Linked DNA regions of Phenylobacterium montanum. The protein of the gene in region 1 interacts with the protein of each later gene in a pairwise test. Links are inferred from orthologs where the notes say so. Each region holds a gene or a part of one and is shown on either strand. Other genes may lie near its edges. The genes, in order: ndk and KCG34_RS16025.

Evidence for each region.
Region 2: the proteins of ndk (region 1) and KCG34_RS16025 interact in binary tests that used the Escherichia coli proteins (3 or more experiments, as listed by UniProt). The link is inferred for Phenylobacterium montanum from one-to-one orthologs.

Annotation. Positions count from the first base shown.
Region 1 is NZ_CP073078.1:791,498-801,894, forward strand. The notes cover bases 3,871-6,776. They hold ndk (nucleoside-diphosphate kinase), read right to left. Parts: upstream 5,581-6,776; coding sequence 5,161-5,580; downstream 3,871-5,160. Other genes in these bases: KCG34_RS03620 (ABC transporter ATP-binding protein), read left to right, coding at 3,871-4,130; KCG34_RS03625 (class I SAM-dependent methyltransferase), read left to right, coding at 4,218-4,970; KCG34_RS03635 (ABC-F family ATP-binding cassette domain-containing protein), read left to right, coding at 5,676-6,776. Also shown: hemA (5-aminolevulinate synthase), read right to left, coding at 49-1,275; alr (alanine racemase), read left to right, coding at 1,517-2,596; KCG34_RS03615 (MlaE family ABC transporter permease), read left to right, coding at 2,593-3,366; more of KCG34_RS03620, read left to right, coding at 3,363-3,870; more of KCG34_RS03635, read left to right, coding at 6,777-7,556; KCG34_RS03640 (proteinase inhibitor i78), read right to left, coding at 7,564-7,887; KCG34_RS03645 (DNA polymerase III subunit chi), read right to left, coding at 7,884-8,345; KCG34_RS03650 (leucyl aminopeptidase), read right to left, coding at 8,360-9,841; LPS export ABC transporter permease LptF, read left to right, coding at 9,998-10,397. UniProt on the Escherichia coli protein: Major role in the synthesis of nucleoside triphosphates other than ATP. The ATP gamma phosphate is transferred to the NDP beta phosphate via a ping-pong mechanism, using a phosphorylated active-site intermediate.
Region 2 is NZ_CP073078.1:3,554,131-3,564,531, forward strand. What follows is about bases 121-3,030. They hold KCG34_RS16025 (5-formyltetrahydrofolate cyclo-ligase), read right to left. Parts: upstream 1,915-3,030; coding sequence 1,327-1,914; downstream 121-1,326. Other genes in these bases: KCG34_RS16015 (outer membrane lipoprotein), read left to right, coding at 121-487; KCG34_RS16020 (TIGR00282 family metallophosphoesterase), read right to left, coding at 489-1,325; KCG34_RS16035 (cell division protein ZapA), read right to left, coding at 2,171-2,506; KCG34_RS16040 (DUF4164 family protein), read right to left, coding at 2,513-2,848; tkt (transketolase), read left to right, coding at 3,009-3,030. In the rest of the region: more of KCG34_RS16015, read left to right, coding at 1-120; more of tkt, read left to right, coding at 3,031-4,982; KCG34_RS16050 (helix-turn-helix domain-containing protein), read left to right, coding at 5,115-6,008; KCG34_RS16055 (hypothetical protein), read left to right, coding at 6,116-7,369; KCG34_RS16060 (nuclear transport factor 2 family protein), read left to right, coding at 7,366-7,824; KCG34_RS16065 (hypothetical protein), read left to right, coding at 8,095-8,418; KCG34_RS26190 (DUF6471 domain-containing protein), read left to right, coding at 8,635-8,835; KCG34_RS16070 (hypothetical protein), read left to right, coding at 8,784-9,905; KCG34_RS16075 (hypothetical protein), read left to right, coding at 10,065-10,401. UniProt on the Escherichia coli protein: Involved in the removal of 5-formyltetrahydrofolate.

The DNA.
Region 1 (10,397 bases):
TCGAAGGACGCACAAGCGCCCAGCGAAAGTTCCAAGCGGCCCTGGAACTCAGGCCGCGTAACCGCCCAGGCGCTTGACGTTGCAGCGCGACCACAGCTTGTCGAGCGCGCCCACCAGGTGGTCCATCATCTCGTCGGTGTGGAACGGAGTCGGGGTGAAGCGAAGGCGCTCGGTGCCGCGCGGCACGGTCGGATAGTTGATCGGCTGCACGTAGACGCCGAAATCGGCTAGCAGCATGTCCGAGATCATCTTGCAGTGGACGGGATCGCCCACCAGCACCGGCACGATGTGGCTGACCGAAGGCATCACCGGCAGGCCGGCCTCGGCGAAGCGGCGCTTCAGGGTCGCGGCGCGCTCCTGGTGGCGGACCCGCACCTCGTTGTGCTCGCGCAGCCAACGCACGCTGGCCGCCGCGCCCGCCGACAGGGCCGGCGGCAGCGAGGTGGTGAAGATGAAGCCGGAGGCGAAGCTGCGGATGGCGTCGACGATATCGGCGTCGGCGGCGATGTAGCCGCCCATGACCCCGAAGGCCTTGCCCAGGGTGCCTTCGATGATGTCGATCTGGTCCATCACCCCGTCGCGCTCGGCGACGCCGCCGCCCTGCCGGCCGTAGAGCCCGACCGCATGGACCTCGTCCAGATAGGTCAGGGCGCCATATTTCTTGGCCAGGGCGATGGTTCCGGCGATATCCGAGATGTCGCCGTCCATGGAATAGACGCTCTCGAACGCCACCAGCTTGGGCGCGTCCGCCGGGGCATCGCGCAGCAGCGCCTCCAGATGCTCCAGGTCGTTGTGGCGGAACACCTTGTACTCGCAGCGCCCGTTGCGGATGCCGGCGATCATCGAGGCGTGGTTCAGCTCGTCAGAGAAGATGATCAGGCCGGGCAGGATCTTGGTCAGGGTCGACAGCGCCGCCTCGTTGGCCACATAGCCGGACGTGAACAGCAGGGCCGCTTCCTTGCCGTGCAGGTCGGCCAGTTCCTTCTCCAGGGCGACGTGGTAGCAGGTGGTGCCCGAGATATTGCGCGTGCCGCCCGAGCCTGAACCAGCCTCGTCGATGGCCTGGTGCATGGCCTGAGTCACGATCGGGTTCTGGCCCTGGCCGAGATAGTCGTTGGAGCACCAGACCACGACGTCGGTCTGGCTGCCGTCGGGACGGGTCCAGCGGGCCTTGGGGAACTCTCCGCGGTAGCGCTTCAGGTCGGCGAACACTCGGTAGCGGCCCTCGCTGTGGACCTGGTCGAGCGCGTTGCGAAAAGCAGCCTTGTAATCCATCGCTTCTGAATTCCCCGACATCCGCCTCAAGTTCGACGGACCCTCCATCACTGAACGGTCATCAAATCGCCGGGCCTTGTCGCACCAGAAGCCCGGCCTGTCCACATCCGGAAAGACACTTAGGGGCCCTACCGTGACGGCCCCGTCACCTTCGATATTGACGCCAAACCCAGGCGCGACAATAGGACAAAGGCGCCTTAAAGCCTGCGACAAACGAGTCTCTCCAGGTCGCTTTCGCCTCATGTCCGCGTTCCAAGCCCGCCTGACCGTCGATCTCGACGCCCTGGCCGCCAACTTCGCCCTGCTGCGGCGGCTGGCGGGCGCGGCCGAGGTCGCGCCGGTGGTCAAGGCGGGCGCCTATGGGCTCGGATCCGCGCCGGTCGCGCGCCGGCTGCAGGCCGAGGGGGCGAAGAGCTTTTTCGTCGCCCGCCTGACCGAGGGCGAGACCTTGCGCGGCGCGCTGGGCGAGGGCGCAAGCATCTACGTGCTGGACGGCTGCCCGGCCGGTTCGGCCGAGCGGCTGATCGCCTCGCGCCTGACGCCGGTGCTGAACAGCCTGGAGCAGGTCGAGGCCTGGTCGGCGGCGCGCGGCGGCCCCTGCGTGCTGCATGTCGACACGGGCCTGAACCGGCTGGGCTTGCGCAAGGACGAGGCCGAGGGTCTGGCGAAAGCGCAAAGTGCTCAAGGCGGACTTGAGATCGCCGTGATCATGAGCCACCTGAGCTGCGGCGCCAGCCACGACCACCCGATGAACCACAGACAGGCCGAGAGCTTTGCCGCCATTCGTGCGCTCTTTCCCGACGCCAGGGCCAGCCTGGCCAATTCCGGCGGCCTGTTCCACGGCGGCGGCTTCCTGCACGACCTGGTGCGGCCCGGGATCACCCTCTATGGCGGCGGCCCGTTCGACCACGCCGATCCGCGGATCGCGCCCGTGGTGACGCTGGAAGCGCCGGTGCTGCAGGTGCGCGACGTGCCGGCCGGCGAGAGCGTTGGCTATGACGGCGGCTTCACCGCGCCGCGGGCGATGAAGGTGGCGATCCTCGCCGCCGGCCACGCCGACGGCCTGTTGCGCGCCCAGAGCCCGGCGGGCTGGGCCGTCTTCGACGGACTGCGGCGGTCCTTCGTCGGCCGGGTCTCGATGGACCTGATCGCCGTCGACGTCAGCGAGGACCAAGCCCCCCGGGCCGGCGACATGGTGCAGATGATAGGCCCAGATGTCCTGATCGACGAGGTCGCAGCGGCCTCTGGCACCATCGCCTACGAGATCCTGACCCGGCTCGGCGATCGCTTCGAGACCATCTACAAGGGCGCCGTCCAGTGAACCCCGTCCGGACGATAGGCCGCATCACCCTGGACATCGTGCGCTTCACCGGCGAGGTGGCCCTGTTCGGCCTGCGCGGGATCGCGCCCCTGTTCTCGCCGCCCTGGTTCCCTCGCCAGCTGGCCCGGCAGATGATGGCGATCGGCTACCTGTCCCTGCCGGTGGTGGGCCTGACCGCGGTCTTCACCGGCGCGGCCCTGGCGCTGAACATCTATACCGGCGGCGGCCGCTTCAACGCCGAGCAGATCATGCCGCAGATCGTGGCCCTGGGGATCACGCGCGAGCTCGGGCCCGTTCTGGCGGCCCTGATGCTGGCCGGCCGCGTCTCCGCCGCCATCGCCGCCGAGCTGGGCGCCATGCGGGCGACCGAGCAGATCGACGCCATGCGCACCCTCTCCACCGACCCATTCCGCTACCTGGTGGCGCCGCGGATCCTAGCGGCGGTGATCTGCCTGCCGCTGCTGACCGTGGTCGCCGACCTGATCGGCATAGCCGGCGGCTGGCTGGTGGCGACCCGCACCCTGGCCTTCAACCCGGTAGTCTATCTGCGCAACACCGGCGACTTCCTGCAGTCCTGGGACGTGGAGTCCGGCCTGATCAAGGCGGCGGTGTTCGGCTTCATGGTCGCCCTGATGGGCTGCTATCACGGTTACAACTCCAAGGGCGGCGCCCGCGGAGTCGGCCGCGCCACCACGCTCGCCGTCGTCTCGGCGGCGGTGCTGATCTTCATGAGCGACTATCTGCTCACCACCTGGTTCTCCCGCACATGACCGCGGCTCCCAAGCTCGAGTGGCGCGGCGTGCGCATCCATCTCAGCGACCATTGGGTGCTGGACGGGCTGGACCTGTCCATCGGCGCCGGGCGCTCGCTGGTGATCATCGGCGGCTCGGGCCAGGGCAAGTCGGTGACCATCAAGATCGCCATGGGCCTGATGACGCCCGACAAGGGCCAGGTGCTGATCGACGGCGTCGACGTCACTCACGCCTCGGGGCGGGAGCGTAGCGGCCTGTTCAGCCGCTTCGGCATGCTGTTTCAGGGCGGCGCGCTGTTCGACAGCCTGACGGTCTGGGAGAACGTGGCCTTTCGCCTGATCAACGCCGACAAGGTCCCGCGCCGGGCGGCCAAGGCCCAGGCGGTGGAGGCCCTGGCCAAGGTGCGGCTGGCGGCCAGCGTCGCCGACCTCTATCCCAGCGACCTTTCAGGCGGCATGCAGAAGCGCGTGGGCCTGGCCCGCGCTATCGTCGGCTCGCCCGAGATCATTTTCTTCGACGAGCCCACCACGGGCCTGGACCCCATCACCGCCGACGCGGTCAACGAGCTGATTGTCGAGCAGGTCAAGGGCCTGGGCTGCACCGCGGTCTCGATCACCCACGACCTGGCCTCGGCCCGCAAGATCGGCGACGAGGCGGCCATGCTGCACGACGGCAAGATCGTCTGGCGCGGCCCGATGGCCGAGTTCGACCGCTCGGGCGACCCGTACGTCGAGCAGTTCATCGCCGGCCGGGCGGATGGGCCGATCAAGGCGGCGATCTGAACCGCCGGGCATTGCCGGTTGGCTATTTGCCCCCCACCTTCGCTGCGCCGCCGGGCTCGAACCCGTCGCGCGGTTCAGGGAGGAACCATGAGGATTTGCAAGATCGGGGCGGCTGCGGCCGCCTGTTTCGCCGTGCTGGCCGTGAGCGCGCCCGCAAGCGTGCTGGCGCAGCAACCCGCCGCCAAGCCCGCCGCCGAGGACACTCAGGCCGACGCCCTGACCAATCCGGCCTTCAAGCGCGCCGAGGTCCTGGCCTTCATCGGCGTCCAGCCCGGCTGGCGGGTCGCTGATATCATCGCTGGGCGGTTCACCCGCGCCTTCAGCCAGGCGGTGGGGCCGAACGGCAAGGTCTATGCGGTCGAGCCGGCCGAGATGGTGGCGCGGCACCCGGACATCATGACCATCATGAACGGGATCGCCGCCCAGCCGAGCTACGGCAACGTCGCGGTCAGCACCTCGCCGATCAACGCCCTGGTCATCCCGCCAGGGGTGGACGCGGTGTTCATCCGCCAGGACTATCACGACCTGCACGACAAGTTCATGGGGCCGGCGGACATCGCCGCCTTCAACCGCAGCGTCTTTGCGGCCCTGAAGCCGGGTGGCGTGTTGGTGGTGCTGGACCACGCGGCGGCGGCGGGGTCGGGCCTGCGCGACACCGAGACCCTGCACCGGATCGACCCAGCGGCGGTCAAGACCGAGGTGACGGCGGCCGGCTTCGTGCTGGATGGGGAAAGCGACGTTCTGGCCAATCCGGCCGACGATCACACCAAGAAGGTGTTCGACCCCTCGATCCGCGGACACACGGACCAGTTCCTGCTGCGATTCAAGAAGCCGGGGTAAATTTCAGCAATTGCACAACAAGTCCTCATCCTGAGGCGCCCGCATAGCGGGCCTCGAAGGACGCATTGGCGGCGCCGCTGCGTGCTTCGAGGCTCGCCGCTACGCGGCGAGCACCTCAGCATGAGCAGGATATGTAAGGCTCATCCCTAGCTTGGCGTCTGAGGCGCAGCAGGGGATGAGCGGAGTAGGATCACCCGACGATTTCGGCTTCCGAGAAGAACTGGCCGATTTCGAGCTTGGCGTTCTCCTGGCTGTCCGAGCCGTGGACCGAGTTCTCGCCGACCGATTCGGCGTAGAGCTTGCGGATGGTGCCCTCGGCGGCCTGGGCCGGGTTGGTGGCGCCCATGACTTCGCGGTAGCGCGCGACGGCGTTCGGGCCTTCCAGCACCTGCACCACCACCGGGGCCGAGACCATGAAGTCGACCAGTTCGCCGAAGAACGGGCGTTCCTTGTGCACCTCGTAGAAGCGCTCAGCCTGGGCGCGGCTCATGTGGATGCGCTTTTGCGCGACGATGCGCAGGCCGGCGTCTTCGATGACGGCGTTGACCTTGCCAGTCAGGTTGCGGCGGGTCGCGTCCGGCTTGATGATCGAGAAGGTGCGTTCGGTCATGGGAAGGCTCTAGGCTCACAAGGGGAGTTGGAGGAAAAAGGTCGCGGGCTTATAGCCGTGCGCTTCCTCCCCGCCAAGGCGCGCGCTTTTTTCTCATGTTGCAGATCAACGACCTCGTGTTCGACGCCTGGGGCCGCCGTTTCTTTGACGGCGCGAGCGTCACCCTGCCCCAGAACGCCAAGGTGGGGCTGGTGGGCCGCAACGGGGTGGGCAAGTCGACCCTGTTCAAGCTGATCCTGGGCCAGCTGGTCCTGGGCTCCGGCGAGATCAGGATGCCGCGGAACGCGAAGGTGGCCTCGGTTGATCAGGAGCATCCGGCGACGCCTGTCAGCCTCTTGGACACAGTGCTGGCCGCCGACGTCGAGCGCGCCGCCCTGACCGCCGAGCTGGACGTGGCCCCGCCCGAGCGCCTGGGCGAGATCTACGCCCGGCTGATCGAGATCGACGCCGACCGGGCGCCGTCGCGCGCGGCTGAGATCCTGTCGGGCCTGGGCTTCACCACCGCCGACCTCGCCCGCCCCATGGCCGAGTTCTCCGGCGGCTGGCGCATGCGCGTGGCCCTGGCTGCGGCCCTGTTCGCCGAGCCGGATCTGCTCCTGCTCGACGAGCCGACCAATTATCTCGACCTGGAAGGCGCCCTGTGGCTCGAGGCGCGGCTGAAGAAGTACCCCTACAACGCCCTGATCATCAGCCACGACCGCGAACTGCTGAACAACTCGGTCGGCTACATCCTGCATGTGCGGGAGGGCAAGCTGGACCTCTACACCGGCGGCTATGACAGCTTCGAAGAGCAGCGGGCCGAAAAGGCGCGGCTGGCCGACGCCATGCGGGCCAAGATCGAGGCCAAGCGGGCGCACATGCAGGCCTTTGTCGACCGCTTCCGCGCCAAGGCGTCCAAGGCCACCCAGGCCCAGTCGCGCCTGAAGATGCTGGCCAAGCTGCCGCCGGCGTCGGAGGTGCAATTGGAGCGCACCGCCCCCTTCACCCTGCCCTCGCCGACCCGGCCGCTGGCCCCGCCGCTGATCCGGCTGGAGGGCGTCAGCGTGGGCTATGGCGGCCCGCCGATCCTCAGGAACCTGAACCTGCGGCTCGACATCGACGACCGCATCGGCCTTCTGGGCGTCAACGGGGCCGGCAAGTCGACCTTCGCCAAGATGATCGCCGACGCCCTGCCGATCTCGCACGGCCACATGCACCGCGACCGGCGGATCAAGGTCGGCTGGTTCCACCAGCATCAGATCGAGGCCCTCGATCCCACCGACACGCCGCTGGAGATCATCCGCCGGGCCATGCCGGAGGCGTCGGAGAGCCAGCGCCGCTCCAAGCTGGCCCAGTTCGGCCTGGGCTTCGACAAGGCCGAGACCACGGTCTCCAACCTGTCCGGCGGCGAGCGGGCGCGGCTGCTGCTCAATCTCGTGGCCATGGAGGCTCCTCACCTCCTGATCCTCGACGAACCGACCAACCACCTGGACATCGACAGCCGCCGGGCCCTGCTGGACGCGCTGAACGACTACGAGGGCGCGGTGATCCTGATCACGCACGACCGCTCGCTGATGGAATTGGTGGCCGACCGGCTGTGGCTGGCCGCCGACGGGAGCATCCAGCCCTTCGACGGGGACATGGAAGACTACGCCAAGTTCGTCCTCGACCGCGCCCGAGTGGCCGCGAGAGCCCCGACCCAGGTCCAGGCCGAAGCCCCGCCAGCGCCGCCCAAGCCTGCCGCCAAGCCCGCCGTCACCGCCGCCGGGCCGCTGAAGCGTCGCCTGGAGGCCGCCGAGGTGGTGTTGGCGCGCGAGACCAAGACCCTGGCCGAAATCGACGCCGCCCTGGCGGACCCGGACCTCTATGTCCGAAACCCAGCCAAGGCCGCCGAACTCGGCCAGCGCCGGGAAAAGGTCCAGGCGGCCCTGGATAAGGCTGAACAGGCCTGGATCGAGGCGGCCGAGGCGTATGAGACGGCCAAGGCGCTGGCCTGAGGCGGTCTCACCCGCAGGTCACCGACATCACCAGCCCGGTCTGGCTGTCGAAGATGATGTTGGTCCGGTCCGGTCGGTAATCTTCCGGCATCTGGCAGGTGCTGCAGGCGACGCGGCGGCGCGAGGGGTCCACAGCCACGGGGATCTGAGTGTGCGGCTTGCCGACCAGCCAGGCGAGGTCGTGCGCGTCGCACTGTTCTTTGACCTGGGCGGTGCTGGCGATATTCGGCATCAGCGGCTTGGGGCCGGCGTCGGCGGTGGGCGCCTTGTCGTCATCGCGGCAGGCGGCGAGCGAAGCAGCGGCCAGGGCGATCAGGAGGAAGCGCCTCACGCCTGCCGCTCCCAGCCGCGCTCGGCGCCCTGGCGCCAATAGCTGACCGGCAGCCCCTGGGCCTTGAACCGCTTCCAGCGGCCGCGCGCCTCGGTCAGGGCGGCTTCGTCGCGGCCGTCGAACAGGAGGATGCAGCGCTTATAGCCGTCCAGGTCGCCGGCTTCCGCTCCGTCGATCAGGAACAGGGCGTCGGCGCCGTTGGGGTTGGCGTCATCCGTCGTCAGAACGATCGGCTGCCGCTCGGCCTGGGGCTCGTCGGCCGAACCGTGCGGCAGAAAGCTGTCCTCGCGATAGGACCACAGCCAGCCGTCCAGGTGCTCGACCCGCTCGCGCTGGCCGCAGCGGACCAGGGCCTTCCAGCCCCGGCCGAGGGTCTTCTCCAGGAGCTCGGGCAGCACCTGGTCCAGGCCACTGCGCTCCAGGTGATAGAACCAGACTTCACACGCCGCGTCAGACATGACCTGTAAGCTACTCAGTCTTCGTAGAAATCGGCGACGAGCTTGTCCAGCAGGCGCACGCCGAAGCCGGTGGCGCCATCCGGAATGGTCGGCACGGTGGAAGGCTTCTTCCAGGCGGTCGAGGCGATGTCGAGGTGAGCCCAGGGAAGCTCGTTGACGAAGCGCTGCAGGAACAGGGCCGCGGTGATCGAGCCGCCCGGCCGGCCGCCGGTGTTCTTCACATCGGCCGCCATGCTGTCGATCTGCTTCTCATAGGCCGCCGGCAGGGGCATGCGCCACAGCTGGTCGCCAGAGGCCTTGGACGCGGCCAGGAGGTTCTCGGCCAGGGAATCGTTGTTGGAATAGAGCCCGGCATAGTCGTTGCCGAGGGCGATAATGATCGCGCCGGTCAGGGTGGCGAGATCGACCATGAACTTGGGCTTGAAGCGATCCTGGCAGTACCAGAGGGCGTCGGCCAGGACGAGCCGGCCCTCGGCGTCGGTGTTGATCACCTCGATGGTCTGGCCGGACATGGAGGTGACGATGTCGCCAGGGCGCTGGGCGGCGCCGTCGGGCATGTTCTCGACGAGGCCCAGGATGCCGACGACGTTGGCCTTGGCCTTGCGCTTGGCCAGGGTGAGCATCAGGCCGGCGACGGCGCCCGCCCCGCCCATGTCCCACTTCATGTCCTCCATGCCGTCGGCGGGCTTGAGGCTGATGCCGCCGGTGTCGAAGCAGACTCCCTTGCCGACGAAGGCCACCGGCTGGGCGTTCGCATCGGCGGCGCCGTTCCAGCGCACGACCACCAGCTGGCTTTCGCGCTCGCTGCCCTGGCCGACGCCGAGGAGCGAGCCCATGCCGAGCTTCTCCATCTCGGCCTCGCCCAGAATCTCGACCACAAGGCCGTGGGCCTCTAAGGCCTTGACGCGAGCCGCGAACTCGACGGGATGAAGGATATTGGCCGGCTCCGAGACCAGGTCGCGGGTGAAGAACACGCCCTGCGCCAGGGCCGCCAGCGGGGCCCAGGCGGCTTCGGCCGCGGTCACGTCCGAGACGGCGATGCGCACGGTCTGGATGGTCGGCTTCTTCTCCGGCTTCTCCTTGGTGCGGTAACGGTCGAAGCGATAGGCGGCCAGGGTGGCGCCCAGGGCGGCGCGGGCGGCCAGATCCGCCGAATCCTCGGCCACGTCGACGGTCAGCACCTGGGCGCCGCTGGTCTTCAGCGCCTGATAGGCCTCGGCGGCGAAGGTCTCTGCCCGCTCGGCCGTCAGGTCGGAAGCCGCGCCGACCCCGATCAGCAGCACTCGCGAGGCGGCGAGGCCCGCCGGCGCGACCAGCTCCAGGCTCTTGCCCTTGGCGCCGGTGAAGGCCGCGGCCGTCATGGCGCGCGCCAGCGATCCGCCCGATGCGCCGTCCAGCCGCGCCGCCGCTGGGGACAGGGTCCCGCCGTCGAAGGCCGCCACCGCCCAGGCTCCGTCCACCGCCGCGCCCGCGCGCGCCACAAATTCGACCTGCATTCGCAACTCCTAGGCTGGGCTTCCGCGCCCTCACGCAATTGGCCAACGCCTTAGTCCGGCGCGCGGCGGTTGGCGACTCCCATCTGGCGCGTGTAGAAGGTGGCCAACCCAGTCGGGGTCCGCAATGGCCGCTCTGGCTCACTCACGCGCAGGCCCATGAGTCTCATCGAAAAATACCTGTTGCGTCAGCTCCTGGGCCCTTCGCTGCTGGCCATAGCGGCCCTCGGCGCGGTGGTGGTGCTGAGCCAGACGCTGGGCGCCCTGGACATCATCGTCAACCAGGGCCAGAGCCCATGGGTGCTGATCAAGGTGATCGCGCTCGCCCTGCCCCAGCTGATGGCCATGGTTCTGCCGATCGCCCTGTTCATCGCCGCCCTGGTGGCGCTGAACCGGCTGCATACCGAGCAGGAGATCGTGGTCTGCTTCGCCAGCGGCATGAGCCGTTGGCGAGTCATATCGCCGGCCATGCGCCTGGCGGCGGTGGCCGCGTTCCTGGCCCTGATCACCAACCTCTGGGTCGCGCCCTGGGCCGACCGGGCCATGCGGGAAGAGCTGT
Region 2 (10,401 bases), 2.8 Mb from region 1 along the record:
GTTCCGTTCCAGCGCCGTGAAGAAGACGCTGGTCGCCCTTTCGCTGGCTGTCGCCGCCGGCTCTCTGGCCGCCTGCGCCGAGGACTACGGCCCGCGGCCCTATCCCGCCTATGCGGCGGGCGTGCCTTCGACGGTCGAGCATGGGGTGATCGTCAGCTATCGGCCGATCGAGTTCGGGCCGGGCAACAACGGCGCCGGAGCCGTGGTCGGCGGTGTGGCCGGCGGCGTGGCCGGCAACGCCCTGGCTCACGGCCGGGACCGCGGCCTGGCGACGGTCGCCGGCGCCGTCGGCGGCGCGCTGCTGGGCAACGCCGTGCAGAACGGCGACCGCCACCCCGGCTTCGCCTACATGGTCCGCTTGCGCGACGGCCGCGAACTGGAGATCCCGCAGCCCGACGCCCAGCCGATCCCGCAAGGCGCGCCGGTCGACGTGATCTGGCAAGGCGGCCGCGCCCAGGTGGTCCCGCGCGGATATCCGCCGCGCTAGGTCAGGCGGTCTGCAGCGCCACCACGGGAATCGTCTGGCTCAGCCGCCCGCCGACGCGGATCGGCTCGATGCGGGTCGCCAGGCCCGTGCGCGGATCGGTCTCGACGAACACGCCGCAGACCGTCGCCGGGCCTTCGGCCGGCTTGTAGCGGCCGCCGGCGATGCGGGTGGTGAAGCGGCGCAGCGGCTCTTCCTTCTGGTTGCCGATCACGCTGTCATAGTCGGCGCAGGCGCCGGCGTCGGTCTGGTAGGCGGTGCCGCCGCTCAGGATCTGGGCGTCGGCGGTAGGCACGTGGGTGTGGGTGCCCACGACCAGGCTGGCGCGGCCGTCGCAGAAGTGGCCCATGGCCATCTTCTCTGACGTCGCCTCGCAATGCATGTCGACCACCACCGCATCGGCGGCCACGCCGACCGGGCAGGCGTCCAACTCGCGGTCCACGGCGGCGAAGGGGTCGTCCAGGGCGTCCATGTGCACCCGACCCAGAAGATTGATCACCAGCACCCGGTGGCCGCTCTCGGTCTCGAACATCTGCGAGCCGCGGCCCGGGGCGTCGGACAGCACCGGATAGTTCAGGGGGCGGATCAGGCGCGGCTCGCGCACGATGTAGGTCAGGGCCTCGCGCTGGTCCCAGGAATGGTTGCCCAGGGTCAGGCAGTCGGCGCCGGCCTCGAACAGCTCGCGGGCGGTGTTCTCGGTGATGCCGAAGCCGGCGGCGGCGTTCTCGGCGTTGACGATCACGAACTGCAGGCCGAGCCGGCGCCGCAGGTCGGGCAAATGGTCGGCCAGGCCGTCGCGCCCGGAGCGGCCGACGACATCGCCGAAGAAGGCGAAACGCATGTCAAAAGTCCTTTCGGGCCGGGATATAGCCTGTTTCCGTCAGGATGGCGTCCAGCATCTGGTCGTGCGCCTCGCCGGGGATGCGGGCCACCTCTTGCCCTGCGTAGGCGAGGCCGAGGGCGAACACCGGACCCCGGGCGCGCAGGGCGGCGAGGGTGCGGTCATAGAAGCCGCCGCCCTGGCCCATGCGCGCGCCGCGGCGGTCGAAGGCCACGAGGGGGGTGATGACCAGGTCGGGCCGGACCTCGGCGGCTTCGGGCGCCGGCGAGGGCACGCCGATGGCGTCGGGATGGACCGGCTCGCCCGGCCAGTAGCGGCGGAAGATCAGGGGCGCGTCGCGGTCCAGGGTCACCGGCAGGGCCAGGGTCGCGCCGGCGGCCTGCAGCCGGGCCATCAAAGGGCGAGGGTCGATCTCGCCGCCCAGGGGGTGATAACCGCTGACCACGGCGAAGCGGCCGAGCAGGGATTGCGGGAGGTTGGCGGCGGCCTGTTCGGCGGCGCCGGGAACGTCTTTCCTGAGGCCGCGGCGCAGGGCCCGCATCTCCTCGCGCAACAGGGCCTTGGCTGAGGCTGGGTCGGCCTGAATCACGCAAAACCTGGTTGCGGGAGAGACTAGGGTGGCGGCGCCGCGAAAACCGTGAAGGCGTTTTCAATCCACTCGGACCTGGTCAGACCAGGTGGGCGCCGTGTGTCCAGGACCACGATCCCGGACAGGGACAGCTCCCTAAGAGATGAATTAAGGTCCCCGGGATGTGAAGCCTTCGACGCGAGCCGCAGCAGACCCGCCGGTAGGCAACATAGGCGCCCGGCCGGGTTTTCTCAAGCCAGGCCGCTGTCGCACCCCGCTAACGCGCAACCTTGGCCGCGATCGCCTCGACCTTGCGCGCGGCGGCGTCCAGGGCCACGGCGGCGCGGCTCTCCAGGCGGGCGGCGTCGGATTGCAGGCGGGCCAGCTCGGACTGGGCGTGGGCCATGCGCATGCGCACGTCGGCCAGCTCGTCGGCCAGCAGGAGGGCGCCCATCAGGAACAGCCGGGTTTCGCCCAGCTGGCCGACCTCCTGGCTGACCTGGCGCACCTGGCGGTCGAACAGGCGGGCGAGCTCGGTGAGGTGGCCCTCCTGGCCGTCCTCGCAGCCCACCACATAGGGCCGGCCGTTCACTTCGATGGTCACCTGGGACATGGGCCGTCAAACCTCCTCGACTTCGTCTGCGCCGCCCACGTCCCCAAACACGTCGTCCTCGATCTCGTCTTCATCATCGGTCAGCGCCTGACGCAGCTCGGCTATGGCCAGGCCGATGGCCGCCGAGGCCTGGGCGCCGGCTTCTTCCAGCTCGCGCTCGCGGCCCCTGGCCGCGTCCAGCTCGGCGGCGAGGGCCGAGCGGTCCAGGTCGAACAGCTCGCCATTGCCCGAGCCGGCCTGGGCGGCCAGGCCCGTCACGCGCAGGTCGAGCTGGGTCAGGGCCCGGTCCAGCCGCTGGATCGCCGCCTCCAGGGAGCCGCCCTCGCTGACATCGTGCAACATGCCGCCTCGCTTCGCCGCGTCGCTATCGCCGCCGCCCTCTATAGACCGCGCCGGGGCGAGGCTGAAAGCGCGGCCTTGCTTGACCCTCGCCGCTTCGCGGTGCAAAGGCGTGGCGCATCACCCTTTTCCGTCACTCTCTCTGTATCGAGGGCGCCCGCGCATGTCCGCCTCCCCCACCGCCATGGCCGACGCCATCCGCATCCTGTCGATCGAGGCGGTGCACAAGGCCAAGTCCGGCCACCAGGGCATGCCGATGGGCATGGCCGACGTGGCCACGGTGCTGTGGACCAAGTTCCTGAAATACGACGCCAGCCGCCCCGACTGGGCCGATCGCGACCGCTTCGTGCTATCGGCCGGCCACGGCTCGATGCTGATCTACAGCCTCCTGCACCTGACCGGCTTCAAGGCCGTGACCATGAAGGAGCTTGAGGATTTCCGGCAGTGGGGCTCCAAGACCCCGGGCCACCCGGAATACGGCCACACCCCGGGCGTCGAGACCACCACTGGCCCCCTGGGCCAGGGCATCGCCACCGCCGTCGGCATGGCCATGGCCGAGCGTCACCTTGCCGCCCGCTTCGGCGAGGACCTAGTCGACCACCGCACCTGGGTGATCGCCGGCGACGGCTGCTTGATGGAGGGGGTCAGCCACGAGGCCATCTCCATGGCCGGGCGCTGGAAGCTGAACAAGCTGACCGTCCTCTTCGACGACAACAACGTCACCATCGACGGCGAGGCGACCATTTCCGAGACCGGCGACCAGGTGGCGCGGTTCAAGGCCGCCGGCTGGGCGGTCAAGGTGATCGACGGCCACGACTACGGCCAGATCCGCCGGGCGCTCGCCTGGGCGACCAAGCAGGACCGGCCCTCGATGATCGCCTGCAAGACCAAGATCGCCCGCGGCGCGGGGCCCAAGGAGGGCGACCGCCACGGCCACGGCTACAACCTGTTCGACAAGGAGATCGCCGACGCCCGCACCGCCATGGGCTGGTCGGCCGAACCCTTCACCGTGCCGGACGAGGTGCTCAAACCCTGGCGCGCCGCCGGCCGCCGCGGCGCCAAGGTGCGCAAGGCCTGGGAGGCCAAGCTGGCGGCTTCAGGCCACGCCGACGCCTTCCACCGCGCGATGGTGGGCGAGCTGGGCCCCGACGCCTTCGTCGCCCTGGACGCCCACATCCAGAAGATGGCGGCCGACAAGCCGGCCAACGCCACCCGCGTCTGGTCCGGCGCGGCCCTGGAGCAGCTGACCCCGGCGATCCCGGAGATGGTCGGCGGCTCGGCGGACCTGACCGGCTCGAACAACACCTTCGTCAAGGGCATGAAGGCGTTCGACGCACCCGACTACGAGGGCCGCTATGTCCATTACGGCGTGCGCGAGCACGGCATGGCCGCGGCCATGAACGGCATGGCCCTGCATGGGGGCGTGATCCCCTATTCGGGGACCTTCATGACCTTCTCGGACTATTCGCGGCCGGCGATCCGCCTGGGCGCCCTGATGGGCATCCGCGTGATCCACGTGATGACCCACGATTCCATCGGCCTGGGCGAGGACGGGCCCACCCACCAGCCGGTCGAGCACCTGGCCGCCCTGCGCGCGATCCCCAACCTGCTGGTGTTCCGCCCCGCCGACGCGGTCGAGGCCGCCGAGTGCTGGCGCCTGGCGCTGAAGCACCGCACCACCCCCTCGATCATGGCCCTGTCGCGGCAGAAGACCGCCGCGGTGCGGAGCGACGGTCAAGACAGCCTGTCCGACCACGGCGCCTATGAGCTGCTGCCGGCCGAAGGCGAGGCTCAGGTGACCCTGTTCGCCACCGGCACCGAGGTCGCGGTGGCGGTCGAGGCGCGCAAGCTGTTGCAGGCTGAGGGCGTCGGGACCCGCGTGGTCTCGGTCCCCTGCTGGGAGCTGTTCGAGCAGCAGGACGCCAGCTATCGCGCCGAGACCATCGGCGGCTCGCCGGTGCGTATCGCCGTCGAGGCCGGGGTCAAGTTGGGCTGGGAGCGCTTCATCGGCGAGGACGGCGGCTTCGTCGGCATGAGCGGCTTCGGCGCCAGCGCCCCGTTCGAGCGGCTGTACAAGGAATTCGGCATCACCGGCGAGGCGGTGGCGTCGCTGGCGAAGGCGAAGCTCAGGCAATAGGCGGCGGGGGCGGCCGCCCTGTCGGCCGCTCGGCCATTCCGCCTCATCGATTCGCGCGCCAGGAAAATGCGCTAGGCGCGGCCGCCACAGCCGCTTAGCTTAGCCATGGTGTTTTCGTACGGGCTGCGTGTGTTGGATCAGATCGATTCCTTGTACGAGTGGGACTTCGAGGTCGCGAATCTGGCGCAGATGCGCGAGCGCCTGAGGCGCAGGCCGGAATATCCCGCCGCGGCGCGGCGGCTGGCCGCCAATATGCTGCGCGACGCCGAAGCGGATCCCGCGTTGGACGGGCTTCGGAAGGACGCCGGCCGCACCGTCGCGGGGCTGAGCGCCGCCTATCTGAACGCTTCCGGCGGACTCACCCTGGCCCGGCTGAAGGATTTCATTGCGGGTTTCGGCCTGGTCAGCCCCGGGCGCGCCCGAGCGCTGCTGATCTATATGCGCTACCTGGGCTATGTGGAGCCCAATCCCGGCCGCGGTCAGCGGCCGGCGGCCTCGTATCGCCTGACGCCGCGGTTCCTGGCCACCTACACGCGCCATCAGGCCAGCCTGCTCGACGCGCTGCAGGTGATCGAGCCCGGCGCCGGGCTGGTGCTGCGCAATCTGCATGCGCCGAGCGTTTTCAACACCCTGGTCATCGAGCAGGGCGACGCCTTCACTTCGGGAAGCCCGCAGGCGGAGCCGTTCGAGGACTGGTATGGCGTGTTCATGAACCGCCACGCCGGCATTCAGGTGCTCCACGCCCTGGTGGCGCAGGCCGATTGCTTCCCGCCGGAGGGTCCGATCGCCTTGTCCCTCGCCGCCATGGCCCGCCGGCTGAAGGTTTCGCGCGTGCATTTGACCCGGATGGTGAAGGCGGCCGAACGCCACGACTTCGTCGAGCTGGAGCCCGGCGGCCTGAGGTTCACCGAGGCCGGCCGCCAGGCGCTGGATTGGCTCTACGCCAGCCGTTTTTGCGTTCTCCTCGCCTGCGCCGCCCGGACGCTGAAGGCCAATGAAGAGGTCTGTGCGCGCACGGCGGCTTGAGCGCGCCCTCGCCGCGAGCGGCGGCGATTCAAAATGTGCGTCGACCGCGGCGCCCCCGCCTTGGTAGGCGCCATGCCGGTGGGACGCTGATCGCGGAGGAATTTGCAATGTGGCGGCGACTGGCGCGATGGGCTTCGGCTGCGCTTCTGGTGGCCGGGACAGCGGCCCACGCCGCGCCGGCCGGCCACTACCTGTTCGCCTGGGCGGGCGATACGGCCAAGCAGGGGCAGGATTTCATCATGGTGATCGACGCCGACCCGGCCTCGCCCGGCTATGGCAAGCTGGTCGCCTCCGCCGCCTCGGGCATCCAGACGCACCAGGTCCACCACACCGAATACTGGATGCCGGACGGGGGCCTCTTGTTCGCCAACGACCATATCTCGGGGCAGACGGTGGTGATGGATCTGCGCGATCCGCTGCATCCCGGCGTGCACGCGAGCTTCAAGGACCTGGACGGGTTCAGCCACCCCCACTCCTTCCTGCGGCTGCCCAACGGACACGTGCTGGCGAGCTTCCAGGTCGAGGGGCAGATGAACCACGCCGGCATGGACCACGAGATGGCCGGCATGGCCATGCCCATGACCGACATCGGGGCCAGGCCCGACGTGCACGGCGGGCTGGTGGAGATCGACGACGAGGGCCATGCGGTGCGCGCCGCCTCCACCGCCGACCCGGAGCGGCCCAATGACCTGTTGATGGCCTACAGCCTCCTGCCGCTGCCCGACATCGACCGGGTGATCGTGACCAACTCGTCGATGCGCGACGAGGACCGCATCGGGCACACCTATCAGGTCTTCCGGCTTTCCGACCTGAAGCGGCTGTCGACCAACGACCTCGACGCCCCGGCCGGCCGCTATGGCGAGACCAATCCGGAGGAGGCCAGGCTCGGCCCCGATGGGGCGGTCTATGTGCAGACCACGGGCTGCGGGATCGAACGGGTCAGCGACATCGCCTCGGACCATCCGCGCTCGAAACTGGTCTGGCAATTCCCCGGCTCGTTCTGCGGCGTGCCCAGCATCGTCTCGCACTACCTGATCCAGAGCGTGCCGATCCTGCATGCGATCGTGGTGCTGGATATCCGCGACGGCGACCACCCCGCCGAGGTGACGAGGGTGGTGCTCGATCCGACCATATCGCCGCACTGGACGGGCTATGACGCCAAGACCCATCGCCTGGCCGTCACCGGCTATGACGAGGATCGCCTGTTCATGCTCAGCTTCGATCCGGACACCGGGGCGCTGGCGATCGATGCGGCGTTCCACGACGACAAGGGCAAGCCCGGCTTCGACCTCGACAACCGCACCTGGCCGCACGGCTGGACCGGCTCGGCGATCGCCCATGGGGTGGTGTTTTCGAAATGAAGTCGACCAGGATCACCGCCCCGCAGATCGCCCTCGCCGCCGGCCTGATGGCCGCGCTCTGCCCGCTGGCGCCCGCCCGCGCCGCGCCGGACGCCGCCGCCCAGCAGGAGGTCGCCCGGCTGGAGGAGGCCTATTCGCAGAGCTTCGTCACCGGCGATGTCAGCATCGCCCAGCGGCTGGTGGCGGAGGATTTCGTCGGCTGCGAGCCCGACGGCAAGACCTCGGACAAGGCGGCGATCCTGGCCGATGTCCGCAGCGAGCCCCGCGCGACCTCGCTGAAGATCACCGCCCTGACCGTCCGCCTGCACGGCGACACGGCCATCGCGCTGGGCAGCGAAGAGGATGCCTATGCGGGCGCGACGGCGCCGACCCACAGGCGATGGCTGGATACGTGGCGCAACACGGCCGATGGATGGCGGCTGGTTGCGTCGGCGGAGGTTTTGGTGAAGCCGTGAGGCCAGCGGAACGGTCCGGCTTCTCATAGCTTCACTGCTCTTCCTCATCCTGAGGCGCCCGCGTGAGCGGGCCTCGAAGGACGCAGTGGCCGCGCCGTGCGTCCTTCGAGGCTCGCCGCTTCGCGCCAAGCACCTCAGGATGAGGAAGAGCAGTGAAGCCGCGCCGCCAACGGCCGGATCCGGTCTCCAGTAGTCGCGAAGAAGGCGCGTTGCTGCGGCTCCGCTTGAATGTATGCTCCGGCGGAACAAGGCGCTGTGGAGCAATCAGTCGTGGCCATCCTGGTCAGTTTGCTTTCGCTGCTGTTCGTCGCTGCGCAAGGGGCGGCGGTGTTCGCCACGGCCTATGTGGTCCTGAGAGCTTTCAAAATCAGGCACTGGCTGGCCAAGATCGCCGCGATCGCGCTGTCCTATGTCGCCTGGATAGCCGCAACGGTCGGTGGATATTTCCTGACGGGCGGCGACGGGAGTTTCATGAAGGGGTTCGCGGTCGTCATGATGCTTTGCCTCACGGCCTTGGTGAGTTCGCTCGGCTATCTGCTGGGATGGCTTTTGTGGCCCAAGCTGCGCGGCGGCGGGCGCTTGTTGGCGAGCTAGATCAGTCGACCTACGCCGCCCAGCGGCGAGCCTGAGCCTTTGTTTCACAGTTGCGAGCCTGCCTGCCGGCATAGCCAAGTCAAGGGCGCAGCCGGCTTCGCCGGTCGCCCGCAGGGCGACCCTTGAGTTGGCTATGCCGGCAGGCTCTGATCAGCTGTGAAACTAAAGCGGTGAGTGGGCCGGGCGGCCCGTCGTTGAGGGCGTTGTCTTGCTACAATGGCACCCTCAAGGCGGCGTTTGCCATGCGCTATTTCACCTACAAAGGCTTTAGTAGAAGAGTTGCACGCCGTGGGCGTGGAGGAGACAAACGCCAACCTAGGCAATAGGATCAGTCGAGGCGGATTCTTGGCGGGGTTCTTCATCCAATGTCTGGTCGCGATTGGCGCCCATTCAGTCCGGGTTCACGAGCCCGAATAGGGTTCGACAAATCTCAACCCGAAACTGATGCCATAGCAGAAGGCGACAATAGAAATAGCGGCGCTCAAGATACGGCCAGTGCGTCTCAAGGCGCATCGGGCGGCAATGGCCACGCAAACCCAATCGCAGAAGACCCAGAACGGCCAAATCGAAACGACCCTCCCAAGGCTTCTGGTGGGGTTGCGCTCGTCGTTTCCATTATTACCGCCGCCATCGCAGCGGCCGGTGTTTGGGTCTCGAATGGGAATTTGGAAGCCACCAAAAGACAGGCTGACGCTGCCAGCGGCCAATTGAGCGTCATGATGGAGCAACTGAGCGATGCCCGCTCCTCGGCAGCCGCCGCCGATAGCGCCGCCGCTATAGAAATGGCCAAGCAAGACAAGCAGATCTCTGCAAACCAGACCTTGGCTGCCGCGGCGGCGAATCAGGCGATCGCCGCAAAGACCTCAGCTGAAGCGTTGAAGGGTCAAGTTGCTCTGATGCAGGCCCAGCAGAGGCCGTGGATCACACTCAATATCAGTACTAAAAATCCTCTTCAGTTTTTTAATTTGCCGGACGGGCCACACGCGTTCATGCCGCTTGATATCAGGCTGGAGAATATAGGACAGTCCCCAGCCTTCAACGTTAATAGTGTGACGTGGGGATATCTAAGCTATCCAGGACATGCAGATTTTACACAAGAAGCCACTTCGCGTTGCGAATCTTTTAGAAAAGAGGTTCTCGACAATCCTAACCGAGGGGAAATACTGTTCCCGCATGATCACGTCGATATCAGCTTGAACGATCAGCGCCATTTTGCCACCCAGGCAATCGGATTCATGCCGAAAGAAATTGCAAGCGCCGCGGACAGGGAGAATAATATCACGATATTTTTGTATGGTTGCGTGGATTATATGTTCGGGAAACCCAAAACTCATCATCAGAGCGGCGTCATATTTCAACTATTCAAGCGCGTAAAATTGCAGAATGGCCAAACGGCTTTGGACTACAACTTCAAGATCGGTGAGAACATACCCGCAAGTGATATTCTCTTTTTGAAAACACCCAGCGACAGTTGGCAAACCGACTAGCGCAGCTGGCGGATTCGTCGCCGCTAGAGGACGACGCGTGAGCGATCGCCGCTTGACTTTCGCTCGACATTTGTTCATGTTTTGTTCGTGTCGATTCAAGCCCAACGCCCTCAATCCGACTCCACCCGCGCCGCCCATCGCGCGCGGGTGGAGCGGCATATGGAGGACCTGGCGGAGCTGTCCGCCCTGGGCATGGAGTTGGCCAGGTCCCTGGCCAAGCGCGGGATCGAGGCGGCCAGGGCCGGGAAGGCCGAGGCGGTCGAGGCTGAACGCAGCTTTTCGCGGCTGACGCGGGCGGTGCGCCTGACCATGGCGCTGGAGGCTCGTTTAAGCGAGAGCCTGCTGCCGCAGGACAAGCCGGGCGCGGCCCAGGGCGCTCCTGGCAAGGGCCCCCAAGGCCAGGGCCCGGAAGACGGCTTCTGGATGCCCTATAGCCAGCTGAACGGCGCGACCCAGCGGCTGAAGGAGAAGCTGGCCAAGTTCATCAAGAACGCCC